DNA from 3 places in the Priestia sp. JSM ZJ58 genome. Region 1 is predicted to be linked to each of the others. Evidence: riboswitches for the same ligand, from Rfam matches in the RefSeq annotation. Region 1 holds a riboswitch; each other region holds the start of a gene.
What was found. A riboswitch is a leader RNA that binds a small molecule or an ion and turns the genes downstream of it on or off. The one in region 1 is predicted to bind lysine.
Positions count from the first base shown of each region.

Region 2: another riboswitch for lysine. It lies ahead of ACH6EI_RS00880 (aspartate kinase); the one in region 1 lies ahead of ACH6EI_RS11690 (amino acid permease).
Region 3: another riboswitch for lysine. It lies ahead of lysA (diaminopimelate decarboxylase); the one in region 1 lies ahead of ACH6EI_RS11690 (amino acid permease).

Region 1 is NZ_JBISEM010000001.1:2,189,659-2,193,863, forward strand. It holds gene ACH6EI_RS11675 (cysteine hydrolase family protein) at 1-66, shown strand, start outside; gene ACH6EI_RS11680 (GNAT family N-acetyltransferase) at 161-652, shown strand; gene ACH6EI_RS11685 (hypothetical protein) at 756-1,124, shown strand; gene ACH6EI_RS11690 (amino acid permease) at 1,161-2,600, opposite strand; lysine riboswitch at 2,703-2,887, opposite strand; TPP riboswitch at 3,061-3,161, shown strand; gene thiT (energy-coupled thiamine transporter ThiT) at 3,194-3,802, shown strand; gene ACH6EI_RS11700 (ethanolamine ammonia-lyase reactivating factor EutA) at 3,959-4,205, shown strand, end outside.
Region 2 is NZ_JBISEM010000001.1:177,809-182,013, reverse strand. It holds gene ACH6EI_RS00885 (YslB family protein) at 312-839, shown strand; gene ACH6EI_RS00880 (aspartate kinase) at 891-2,123, opposite strand; lysine riboswitch at 2,265-2,442, opposite strand; gene uvrC (excinuclease ABC subunit UvrC) at 2,508-4,205, opposite strand, start outside.
Region 3 is NZ_JBISEM010000001.1:2,389,139-2,393,343, reverse strand. It holds gene ACH6EI_RS12725 (dicarboxylate/amino acid:cation symporter) at 1-944, opposite strand, end outside; gene lysA (diaminopimelate decarboxylase) at 995-2,323, opposite strand; lysine riboswitch at 2,462-2,644, opposite strand; gene ACH6EI_RS12715 (CBO0543 family protein) at 2,711-3,223, opposite strand; gene ACH6EI_RS12710 (NAD(P)/FAD-dependent oxidoreductase) at 3,562-4,205, shown strand, end outside.

The DNA of each region.
Region 1 (4,205 bases):
ACGGTCGTTTCTACAAAAGAGACTCTTCAAGTCCTTCAAACCTTTCAATATGCCCAAAACCAATAACCGATGTGCATGCGCACATCGGTTTTTTATGTAGATTATGTTTCTTAAAAGAAGTAAAATAAAGATAATTCTATACTATAAGGAGTTTGTACATATGATCATTCGTTATGCTAAAGAAGAAGATTTACCTATGCTTGTTGAAATTTATAATCAATCCGTTCAAACAAGTGCTGCTACTTTTGACTTAACGCCTGTAACAGTAGAACAAAGAAGGGGCTGGTTTAATAATCATATTAGCAATGAACTTTTTCCACTTATTGTCGCGGAAAAAGATGGAGTAGTAGCGGGCTATGCTTCGCTTTCCTCGTATCGAGATAAAGAAGCGTACATTCAAACAGTAGAGCTATCGATTTATATTGATAAAAATCAACAAGGGCATGGTATTGGGAAACAGCTTATGAAGCGCATTTTGGAATTAGCTAAAGAGCTCGACCATCACGTTGTCATTTCAGGAATTACAAAAGGGAATGATATCAGTATCAAAATGCATGAGCAATTTAATTTTACATTTTGCGGAGAGTTTAAAGAAGTGGGCTGGAAATTTGATCAGTGGCAAGATGTACTTTTTTATCAGCTTATTTTATAAGATGTATGACACCTTTACACATTGTAACGTTTTAGTTTCATGTGTAAAGGTTATTAAAATAATAAGTTGTTTTATTATTTTAATACGAAAGGTGTTAGCTATCATGAGTACACATTTTCAATATCAACATCTAAGAGCTGTGCCGAAAAAATGGTCCCAAAATGAACTGCATATCCAGCTGAATAGAATCAAACACAATTCTGAACTATCTACTATAGCAGCAGATCCGCTTTTTCATCTGTTAGAATGTACCCGTTCAGGCCTTCAAACTAAACAAGAAATCATAGACTACATCCAAACCATTCCTAATCACCAACTTCCATCTTTTGCAACTCATTTAAGCAGGTTAATTCAGCGTATTTATTATATCGAAGCTGCTGATTACTATAACCGTCCCCTCAAAGGTTATATGCTTGTTATGAAAAACCAATCCGCTTATATATCTCTTCATTTTGCCGATCAGCTCATATAAAAAAAGCTCTCTATTCAAAAGAATAGAGAGCTTTTTTTATTCGTATTTTTTCACTGTTACTTGACATTCTTTTAACGGGATAAGCTTCGACTTTTTCGTCCATTTGTATCCTAACCAAACAATTAAGAATAAAGGAAGTCCGATATAAGAAACAAGTACACCGTACCAGTCAATCGAGTCACCCATAAACGCCGAATAGTTTTGGCCTAAAATAACAACGGCACATAAAATAAAGGCAAAGATAGGGCCAAATGGGAAAAGTTTTGCATGATATGGAAGTTCACTCAAATCATGACCTTGAGCAACAAATGCTCTTCTAAAACGATAGTGGCTGATCGCAATTCCTAACCAAGCAATAAAACCAGACATACCAGAAGCGTTAAGTAACCACGTATATACCGCACCGTCTCCAAAAAATGAAGCACCAAATGCAAGTGTACCGACAAGTGCCGTTGCGATTAAGGCATTAACTGGAACGCCTCGTTTATTCACTTTTGCTAAGAACCTTGGTGCTTTTCCATCTTTCGCTAAGTTCCACAGCATACGCGTAGAAGCATACATTCCTGAGTTACCAGCAGATAAAACAGCTGTTAAAATAACGGCATTAATCGCTGATGCTGCAAACGCCAGACCTGCTCGTTCGAATATTAAAGTAAACGGACTTACTCGCACGTCATCACTTGCTAATGAATTCGCTGTGTATGGAATAAGCATTCCAATAACAAAAATAGCTAAAATATAAAATAACAAGATGCGCCAGAAGACTTGTTTAACTGCGCGAGGAACCGTTTTTTCCGGATCTTCACTTTCTCCAGCTGCGACTCCAAGCAACTCTGTTCCTTGGAATGAAAAACCAGCTGCCATAAAGATACCTAGTACAGTGAAGAATCCACCGTGAATCGGTCCATCACCAAGCGTGAAGTTTTTAAAACCTGGTGCTTCATTGTTAAAGATACCAAAAATCATCATAATACCAATAACTAAAAAGATAATAACCGTTATTACTTTAATTAACGAAAACCAAAATTCAGATTCACCAAATCCTTTTACAGAAAGGTAGTTAAGCCCAAACATAATTAATAAAAACAGGGCACTCCATAAAATAGAAGAAGAGTTCGGGAACCAAAATTTCATAATAAGGGCTCCAGCAGATAATTCAGCTGCAATCGTAATAGCCCAGTTATACCAGTAGTTCCAGCCGAGAGCGAAACCAAAGGATGGATCTACAAAACGAGACGCATACGTACTAAATGAACCAGCTTCAGGCATATAAGCTGCGAGCTCTGCTAGACTGGTCATCAAAAAGTAAACCATTACGCCAATAATAGCGTAAGCTAAAAGCGCTCCCCCAGGTCCTGCTGTGTGAATTGCTCCACCACTTGCTAGGAATAAGCCGGTTCCGATGGCTCCTCCTAATGAAATCATCGTTAAGTGGCGAGATTTCAACCCACGTTTTAATTCTTGCTGCTCTTGCATAGATAAATACTCCTTTCGAATGTACGGAAAGAGACGGGATAACATAAAAAAAGCCCGCAGTATATGTGCGCGCTTTTAAATCTGAAAACCGCGTCAACCTTCCGTGAAGATAGCTCTTCACATCACTCGCATGATGTGACAGTTCTGTTCCTGTTCGGAGACAGCCCCAGCTTAAATCAACCGAGAAGTGATTTAAACTTCGGCAATTTTTCCTTTCAAGCAACATCCTCAATGTTCTCTGCATTTCCGTTACTTTACTATTAAAAACTGCGACCTCTACCTCATCGATTAGGATGAGGGTTTTTTATATTCAATTGACATAAAAGAAGTATAACAAATACTAAAACGATTGTCATTATAAAAATAGATTCAGAAAATAGAAACATCTTTGAAATCTCTCGAATCTATTTTGTTACGTATGGTATAATAAACATTGTCTTTATACTACATAAATATCCAAACGTACCACAGGGGGAGCCGCCGTGCTGAGAGTGAACGAAATGTTCAGACCCTTCGAACCTGTTAGTTAACGCTAGCGTAGGAATGTGGGAATAGTAGCATATATTTGCTTACTCCTGTGTAAACCGTTTGATATGAATGATTCAAAAACAGGAGTGAGAAACGTGAATAAAGCATTACCTTTACAGGCTAAAATTGAAATAGCTATTTTTGCAGCATTGGCTTTTTTGATTGATCTTTTACCTTCTATAAAAATTGCAATAGGTGTAAGCATTTCGTTCTCTATGGTTCCTATCTTTATTATGTGTTTTCGATGGGGAGTTAAAGGAGGAGCTTTATCTGGATTTCTATGGGGAATATTACAACTAGCTTTAGGAAATGCGTATATTTTAACCCCGTTGCAAGCTTTTATAGAGTATATTATCGCTGTTACCTTTATTGGATTTGGCGGGATTTTCTCTAGTTCTATTAAAGGATATTTAGCTAATAATCAAAGATCAAAAGCTTTCTTTTTTATTATCTTATCTTTAATTATAGGAAGTTTTGCTCGTTATTTTTGCCATTTTATTGCAGGTTTAATATTTTGGGGATTTGCTGCACCAAAAGGAATGCCTGTTCTATGGTATTCTTTCTCCATGAATGGGATTTCGATGATTGGGTCGTTGCTATCATGTCTAATTATCCTTTCACTGTTAATCCCATCGGCATCAAGAATGATTGTAACTAAATCACACTCATCATAAGAAAAAAGACTAAATCTGCCAAGATTTAGTCTTTTTTCTTATTTGTCACCTTTGTTTACACAAAAGTGTGTCAGGTTTGATAACATAGTTAGTGAAATATTCAAAAAACTGTTTTATGATAGTCAACATATTCAAACGAGATAAAGGATTGATCGTATGCTACAGAAATGGATCACGAGCATAGGTTTAGATATTGGAACAAGCACAACAAAACTGATTGTAAGCAAACTGTTAATAGCAAATCAACAAAATCAGTTTACGCTGCCAGGCTGTCAAATTATTGATCGTCGCGTAACGTATGCAAGTTCCATCTATACAACACCTATGGTAAACGAGGTGGAAATCGATGTTCGAAGGTTAACGCTATTACTAGAAAAAGAGTACAAAAAAGCAGGGATCTCCT
Region 2 (4,205 bases), 2.0 Mb from region 1:
TTCTATAAAATATAAATTTATAAAATTTTATATTTGTTAACGCTTACTACATTGATGTTAAAGATTTTTTCTTTCTATTATAATATCGCTTGCCACAGTTAAGTAAGCGTTTACTTTATACTTTTATTGTAAACAAGTTCACAAAACATTTACACAGGTAAAAGTACCCTTTTAAAAGTAATTTTATGGATTTTTTATCTTTACATCTAACTCTTTTTACCATAATAAAGATCCTCTTACATTTTATTAAAAAAATGCGTGAGAGGTTTTTTAGATTTGTATATAATAGTAGTAAAGAAAGAGGGGAAAGCATGAGCAATTTACAAACAGAATCACAGCAAGAACTTGAAGAGACGATGGAAACATTAGAACCTAATGCCGCAGCTGAAACAGAGAGAGCTCTTGATCACGTTCCATATTTTGGATACAGTCTTTTGCGTGACGTGTTGATTCCAGAGCTTCTTGGAGACGAAACGAATACCATCTCATACTGGGCAGGAAAACACCTTGCGCGTAAATATCCATTAAATACAATGGATGAAATCGTCGCTTTTTTTAAAGCAGCTTCCTGGGGAACACTGACGCTTGCCAAAAAAGATAAATATTCACTAGAGCTTGAGTTATCAGGTGATGTGGTCAGCAAAAGATTTCAGCAGGAAACTTGTTCATTTCATCTTGAGTCAGGATTTGTGGCTGAACAGATTCAGCGTCAAAACAACTGCCTAACAGAAGCCTACTTAACACCTAAAGAAAAGAACGGAAAAGTGCTGATTTCCGTGCAGTGGGACCGAAAAGATATCTTACCTACCGAAACCCGTGCGGAGCGTTATAAAAAGTAAGAAATACGTATATATAAAAGACGTGGAGATACCACGTCTTTTTTCTCTTCTTTATACTTGCACTGCCTGCTGCTCTTCTAATTCAAATGCTACGTGAAGCGTCTCAACAGCTTTTACCATATCAGCATGCGGTACAACTGTAGATACTTTAATTTCAGACGTGCTGACCATCTTCACTTCAATTTTCTCTCCTGCCAGCACTTCAAACATTTCGGCTGCAACACCTGGATTAGAAATCATGCCAGATCCCACAATCGATACTTTAGCCAGACCGCTTTCATGTTCAATACGCGTATACCCCAAAGTAGATTTATACTCTTTTAAGACGGCAAGAGCAGCTTCTACGTCTACAGTTTTAATAGAAAATGAGATAGAGAGGCGATTATTAGCCGTTACGTTTTGAATAATAATATCCACGTTTAACTGTTCTTTTGCTAATGCTGTAAAAATAGTAGAAAGAGTTTGTAACTCGTTGTTTAACCCTTCAATTGTCACCCGTGAAATATTATCTTCAAACGCAATTCCTCTTACGACTAAGTTTTGTTCCATTGAAACTTCCTCCTCAACAATCGTTCCATTCTCGTTTTCTAAGCTTGAACGCACTTCTAGCGGTACCTGATAATTTTTTGCAAACTCAACAGCGCGCGGATGCAGCACCCCTGCTCCTAAATTGGCTAATTCTAACATTTCGTCATATGAAATAGAATGAAGTTTACGAGCATCTTCTACGTAGCGCGGATCCGTCGTAAACACTCCTGTTACGTCTGTATAAATATCACATTTTGCAGCTTTTAGTGCCGCGGCAAGAGCTACTGCCGTCGTGTCAGAGCCGCCTCGACCTAATGTTGTAATGCTTCCATCTTCTGAACAGCCTTGGAATCCAGCTACTACTACGATTCGACCTCTATCTAATTGGCTTTGAATACGAGTCGTGTCAATGTGCTGGATTCGTGCATTGCTGTGAACTGCTTCTGTCTGGATACCAGCTTGCCAACCTGTTAGCGAAGTGGCTTCATGACCTTTGAATTGAAGAGCCATTGTTAACAGGGAAATCGTTACTTGTTCTCCAGTTGTAAGAAGCATATCCATTTCGCGTTTACTTGGACTGTCCGTAATATCACTTGCTAATTTCACCAGTGCATCTGTGGTTTTGCCCATTGCCGATACAACAACTACTACTTGGTTACCGCGCTCTGCTTCTTGAATAACACGGTTTGCTACATGTTGAATACGTTCAACAGAACCAACAGATGTTCCACCAAATTTTTGAACGATTAATGCCATAATTTTGTTCATTCCTTTTCAATAAATTTGCATATGCAGGATGATGAGAAGCTAAATTTTTTTACTCAGACAATAAAAAAAGCAATGAGATGAGCTCTCATTGCTTAACGAACGAAAATTATAAAACATAACCGTCCACTGCCGTGAGATAGCTCTCCAAGAATCTACATCTTGACAATCCTACGTTTATTCAACGCAGAACCAGCAATCATTACTATGAGGTAATGTTCACTTCGGCAAATTTCCCTTTCCGCATCGTTCATAAGGGCTCATACCCTTCCTGATGCGTACTGATTAAATTTGCACCTCTATCTTCACTTCATTTGATGAAGTGTCGTATGAAATTAGTTAATAGCTTATCAAATATTTTCTATTATTTCAAGACTATTTTTGCAATGTTTCATAAATTTTTTCAGCAATGTTCTGAGGAACACCTGAATTTCGAATATCTTCAATCGTTGCTTCTTTCAATTTTTTCACCGAACCAAAATGCTTTAACAAAGCTTTTTTACGCTTTTCTCCCACTCCCGGAATGTCGTCCAGAACTGACTGAAAAGCGGACTTAGAGCGCACTTGACGGTGGAAGGTAATCGCAAAGCGGTGAACTTCATCTTGAATTCGCTGAAGCAAATAAAATTCTTGACTATTGCGTTCAAGCGGTATGATTTGAGGAGGCTCACCAATCATCAGATTGGAGGTTCTGTGCTTATCATCTTTGACAAGACCTGCTGTAGGCACTAAAAGTCCCAATTCATTTTCGAGAACGTCCTGTACTGCAGCTAAATGCCCTTTGCCTCCATCTACAACAATTAAATCCGGAAGCGGAAGACCTTCTTTTAATGCTCTGGAATACCGTCTGCGAACGACTTCCCTCATGGAACTGTAATCATCTGGTCCCTTTACCGTCTTAATTTTATATTTGCGATATTCTTTCTTTTCCGGTTTCCCATCAACAAAAACAATCATCGCAGAAACTGGGTCTGTTCCTTGAATATTTGAGTTATCAAATGCTTCAATCCGATAAGGAGCGGCAATTCCAAGCTCTTCTCCTAACCGTTCAACTGCGCCAACTGTACGCTCTTCATCTCGTTCAATTAAATAGAATTTTTCACCGAGCGCAATTTTTGCATTTTTACACGCAAGTTCTACTAATTCTTTCTTTTTGCCTCGCTTTGGATGCTGAACCTCTACTTCTACTAACTTCTCAGCTAACTCTGCATCAATCGTTGCTGGAACCATCACTTCTTTTGGCTTAATATTTTTGGCATAAAACTGACCGATAAAAGTTAAGAAATCTTCTTCTGGCTCTTTATAAAAAGGAAACATAGAAACTTCTCGCTCAATTAATTTCCCTTGGCGAATAAAGAAAACTTGAACACACATCCAGCCTTTATCGTAAGAATAGCCAAACACATCTCGATTAACAAAATCATTAAACGTTACTTTTTGCTTTTCCATTGTCGCTTCGATATGAGCAATTTGATCTCGGTATTCTTTAGCCCGTTCAAAGTCAAGTTCTTCTGAAGCTTTTAACATTTTTTCAGTTAACTCTGTTTTGACATGCTCATATCCACCATTTAAAAACCGCGTGATATTTTCAATAATTTGTTTGTTTTGCTCTTCTTTTACCTCTTTTACGCAAGGAGCTAGACATTGCCCGATATGGTAATACAAACAAGGCCTATCTGGCATAGTGGAGCACTTTCTTAACGGATAAATGCGATCAAGAAGCCGCTTTGTTTCATTTGCTGCTTGAACATTAGGATAAGGACCGAAGTATTTCCCTTTATCTTTTTTTATTTTTCTTGTAATAACAAGTCGGGGCTGTTTTTCAGCTGTAATCTTAATAAACGGATAGCCCTTATCATCTTTAAGCATAATATTGTATTTTGGGTCATGCTTTTTAATTAAATTCATTTCTAAAATAAGCGCTTCTAAATTAGAAGATGTGACGATATATTCAAAGTCGACAATGTCGTTTACAAGTCGAAGCGTCTTTCCGTCATGAGATCCGGTAAAGTAGGAACGTACTCGATTTTTTAATACTTTTGCTTTTCCTACGTAAATGACCGTTCCATATTT
Region 3 (4,205 bases), 200 kb from region 1:
ATTTTTAGAATACCACCGATAACAGAACCATCTTTATGGGTGTTTGCTCCTAATGGAATCACTGTTTCAGCAATATCCAGCGGCACACCCATTTTCTTTGTTGCGTCTAAATTGACTGGAATAGATGCCGCGGAAGAACAGGTAGCAATAGCAGTGATAGAAGGAGCAGCTGCATTTTTCCAAAACAGCTTAATTCCTGCTTTACCGCCAGCAATCCATGCGTATAGCGTAAAGAAGCCAAAATAGTAAACGATTGCAATTAATAAATAAAGAATAAATGCTCTAGCATACCCTTGCAAGATCTTTGGTCCAAGTTCTCCTACTACAGTAGCAAAATAGCACCCTAAACCAATTGGAGCATAGTACATGACAATTTTAACGACTTTCATCGATACTTCTTGACCCGAAGTCAGAAATTTCGCCATAGGCTGTCCTTTTTCACCAGCCATCGTGGTAGCAATACCGAAGATAACGGCAAAGACAATTAATTGTAAAATATGCTCTTTCGAAAATAACTGAACAAAATCAGGTACAGTAAATGTACTAACAAGCTGATTTAAAAGCGTCATTTTTTCAGCTGTATTTTCACTGTCACCCATTAATTCTTTAATGGCAGAAGTATCTACGTTGTGCAGCGGATTGTAAAGTGATGCGCCTAAAAAGCCTAGAACGGCTGAAACAGCAGCAGTGGCGACAAACACAACGGCGATACCTAGCATAATTTTACCAAGACGTTTCATTTCGTTCATGTTTGCGATTGCCGAAGCCACACTAAAAAAGACAAGGGGAACGATAATCATGAACATTAAATTAAGAAACAAATCACCAAAGGGCTTTACGACTGCCACATCGGGCCCGATAGCATATCCTGCTATCCCGCCAATTAAAATAGCGAGAAGCAGAATAAGCGATGATCTGTACGTTTTAAATACACTTAAAACCATATAGATTTCCTCCAAACAACAATAGCTTCTTTACTACGCAAGAACAGCTATCATTTGCTCATTGCATACGTAGTAACGACTGGCTTTACATCTTTACGCACCAAATCTTCGTATGTTTCTCGCTCTACAGCAAGACGAGCTTCTCCATTTTTCACAAATACAACAGCAGGGCGCGGAATACGGTTGTAATTGCTAGCCATTGAATAGTTGTAGGCACCTGTAGAGGATACTGCTAGTAAATCTCCTTGATTAACGCGCGGTAAATCGATATCCCAAATAAGCATATCTCCTGATTCACAGCATTTCCCCGCAATTGATACTGTTTCATCTTTTTTATCCGTCACTCTATTAGCCAAGACAGCTTCATGTTTTGCATCGTAAAGAGCAGGACGGATATTATCGGTCATACCGCCATCAATTCCTACGTATTTGCGTACACCTGGAATCTCCTTCGTTGAGCCGATTGTATAAAGCGTTGTACCTGCTTCTCCTACGATGCTTCTTCCAGGCTCAATCCAGACTTCCGGAAGGGTATAATTCTGTTCAGTTAACGTGCGGCTTAGCTTTTCTGTCAGTGCATCTACATAATACTCAACTGGAAGTGGAGAGTCGCTTTCGGTATAACGAATACCAAAACCACCACCTACGTTTAAAACTTTTACTTCAAATTCCATTTTATCACGAATACTGAATAAGAAATCAGTTAAAATATCAATGGCGCGAGAAAAACCATCTACTTCAAAAATTTGCGAACCAATATGACAATGAATGCCTAAAAGATCGTAGTAAGGCTTTTCTAATGCAGAACTTACCGCTTTCATAGCCTGGTCATTGGAAAGACCAAATCCAAACTTGGAGTCTTCCTGTCCGGTCATAATATACTCATGTGTGTGGGCTTCAATCCCTGGAGTAACACGCAGAAGAATAGATGCTTTCTGTTTGCGCTCAGCTGCTAAGGCATGTAAAACTTCAAGTTCGGTAAAGTTATCCACAACAAAACAGCCAATATTCGCATCAAGAGCCATTTCAATTTCTTCAATCGTTTTGTTATTTCCGTGAAAATGAATGCGTTCAGCTGGATATCCCGCTTCAAGAGCTGTAAATAATTCGCCTCCTGAGACCACATCTAATGACATATCAAGCTTCGTTAAAAGGCTAGCCATTTCCATACAAAGAAACGCTTTCCCTGCATAGGCGATTTGATATGAAAATCCGCTTCTTTGAAAGGCTGAATGGAAGGCCTTGCATTTCGTCTCAATTAATTCTTGATCGTAGATGTATAGGGGAGTGCCGTATTGTTTTTTCAGTTCGACCGTATCACACTGCCCAATTTCTAAATGATTGCTGCTGTTAATTTTACTCGTTCCATGTAAGTACATAATCCGTATCCCTCCATTTAAATCATTCAACTATAACTTTGATGGTCAGTAGAAAAACACAAAAAAGACCCGTGAAGTGATGTTCACGCGTCTTGGTTTCATAATAATAAAGTATTATTACATTCTAGGCATCAACATCTCTTCAATAGCTCTCCACAAACCAAGTGGTTTGTGACAGCTCAGCATTTATTCAATACTGAACCAGTATATGAACACAATGGATGTTTATATACTTCGGCACGAAATCCCTTTTACTTATCTTCACAGACTCCATTAGTCTCCAATAAGTGACTCTTGATTTCATGCACCTCTATTCTCAGAGAGGAAAATTATATTTAAATGTAACTCCTATTATATTTCCTTTTCCTCTGTCTAGTCAATGAAAAGTTAAGGCATAGGAATATCAAAGAAGGTAAATAAAAAAGCTATGAAGCTTCCAGATAGAATCCAAGCAGCCAGCGCTGTCTTCTGATGAATGATTAAAAGTGAGAACGTGACAATATTGAAGAGAAAAGAACATAGCAGCGACCATCCATAATGATGAGTGATACTGTGATTAACATAAGCAATGAACTCAATCACAGTAAATAAAAGCGCCCATAAAAGAATCCACCACAGCCGGCCGCTTACATGCAGCGGCAGCCTTCCTAAAAAAACCGGTATAACAAACGGATAAATAATTAAGGTTATTCCAAGAGAAACCATTAGGTGATCGGGTAGAAAAAGATGATCAATACCAACAGGGTGAAATACCCATACGCGGTGATGAAACAGCAGCACTTCATAAAGCAAATTCCCCGTGACCCAAAACAGCAAAGTAGGGTAGTATTCTTGATACCTTCGCCACTTGCCAAATAGTAAACCAAGAATGATAAAAAATAATACAAATGAAGATTGCATACGCTCTCCTTAAAATAATGGTTATTTCTTTTTATTTACATATTATAGTGGTTTTATTCTTTCATTTTTTTATTCAGCACCTATAATAGAAAAGCCGTAAGCCACAGCGTTAAAGACGTACTACCACTATTTATGGCTTTCTTCACCCTGTTATAATCTTGGTAAAAGAACTTCTACCGCTTTTGCTTACGAGACTAAAGGAGCTATATGTCAAAGTCAGCAAGGCTTAAAAATAAGCTTAAAATAGCTTCGCCTAGTATGTGACTTCTTTTTTTGCTATGCTAAAATTGCATACATATAGCATGAGAATACTAGAAGAAAGAAAAGGGTGTTTCGGTATGAAAACATACATCGTAGTTGGAGCTGGGGTACTTGGAGCTTCTACGGCATATCATTTAGCAAAAGCAGGAGCAGATGTGACATTGATAGATCGCAAGGATGCTGGTCAAGCTACTGATGCAGCAGCAGGAATTGTTTGTCCGTGGCTTTCGCAGCGTCGAAATAAAGCATGGTACCGCTTAGCAAAAGGCGGCGCCAAGTACTATCAAACATTAATTCAGCAATTAGAAGAAGATGGAGAAACGGATACGGGATATAAGCGAGTAGGAGCAATTAGTTTACACACTGATGAACAAAAGCTTAAAAAAATGGAAGAACGAGCATATAAGCGTCGGGAAGAAGCCCCCGAAATAGGCGAGATTACACGTTTATCCGCTAAAGAAACACAGGCTTTGTTTCCGGCTCTTTCGGAAGAATACAGTTCAGTTCATATTAGTGGAGCCGCTCGCGTTAACGGAAAAGCTCTTCGAAACGCACTTGTGAATGCAGCGAAGAAAAACGGTGCAAAAATAATAGAAGGAAACGCAGAACTACTTTATGAAAATAATCGAGTAACGGGCGTTGCCGTAAATGGACAAACCCTTCTAGCAAGTACAACAATCGTGACAGCAGGAGCGTGGGCAAATCAATTACTAGAGCCTCT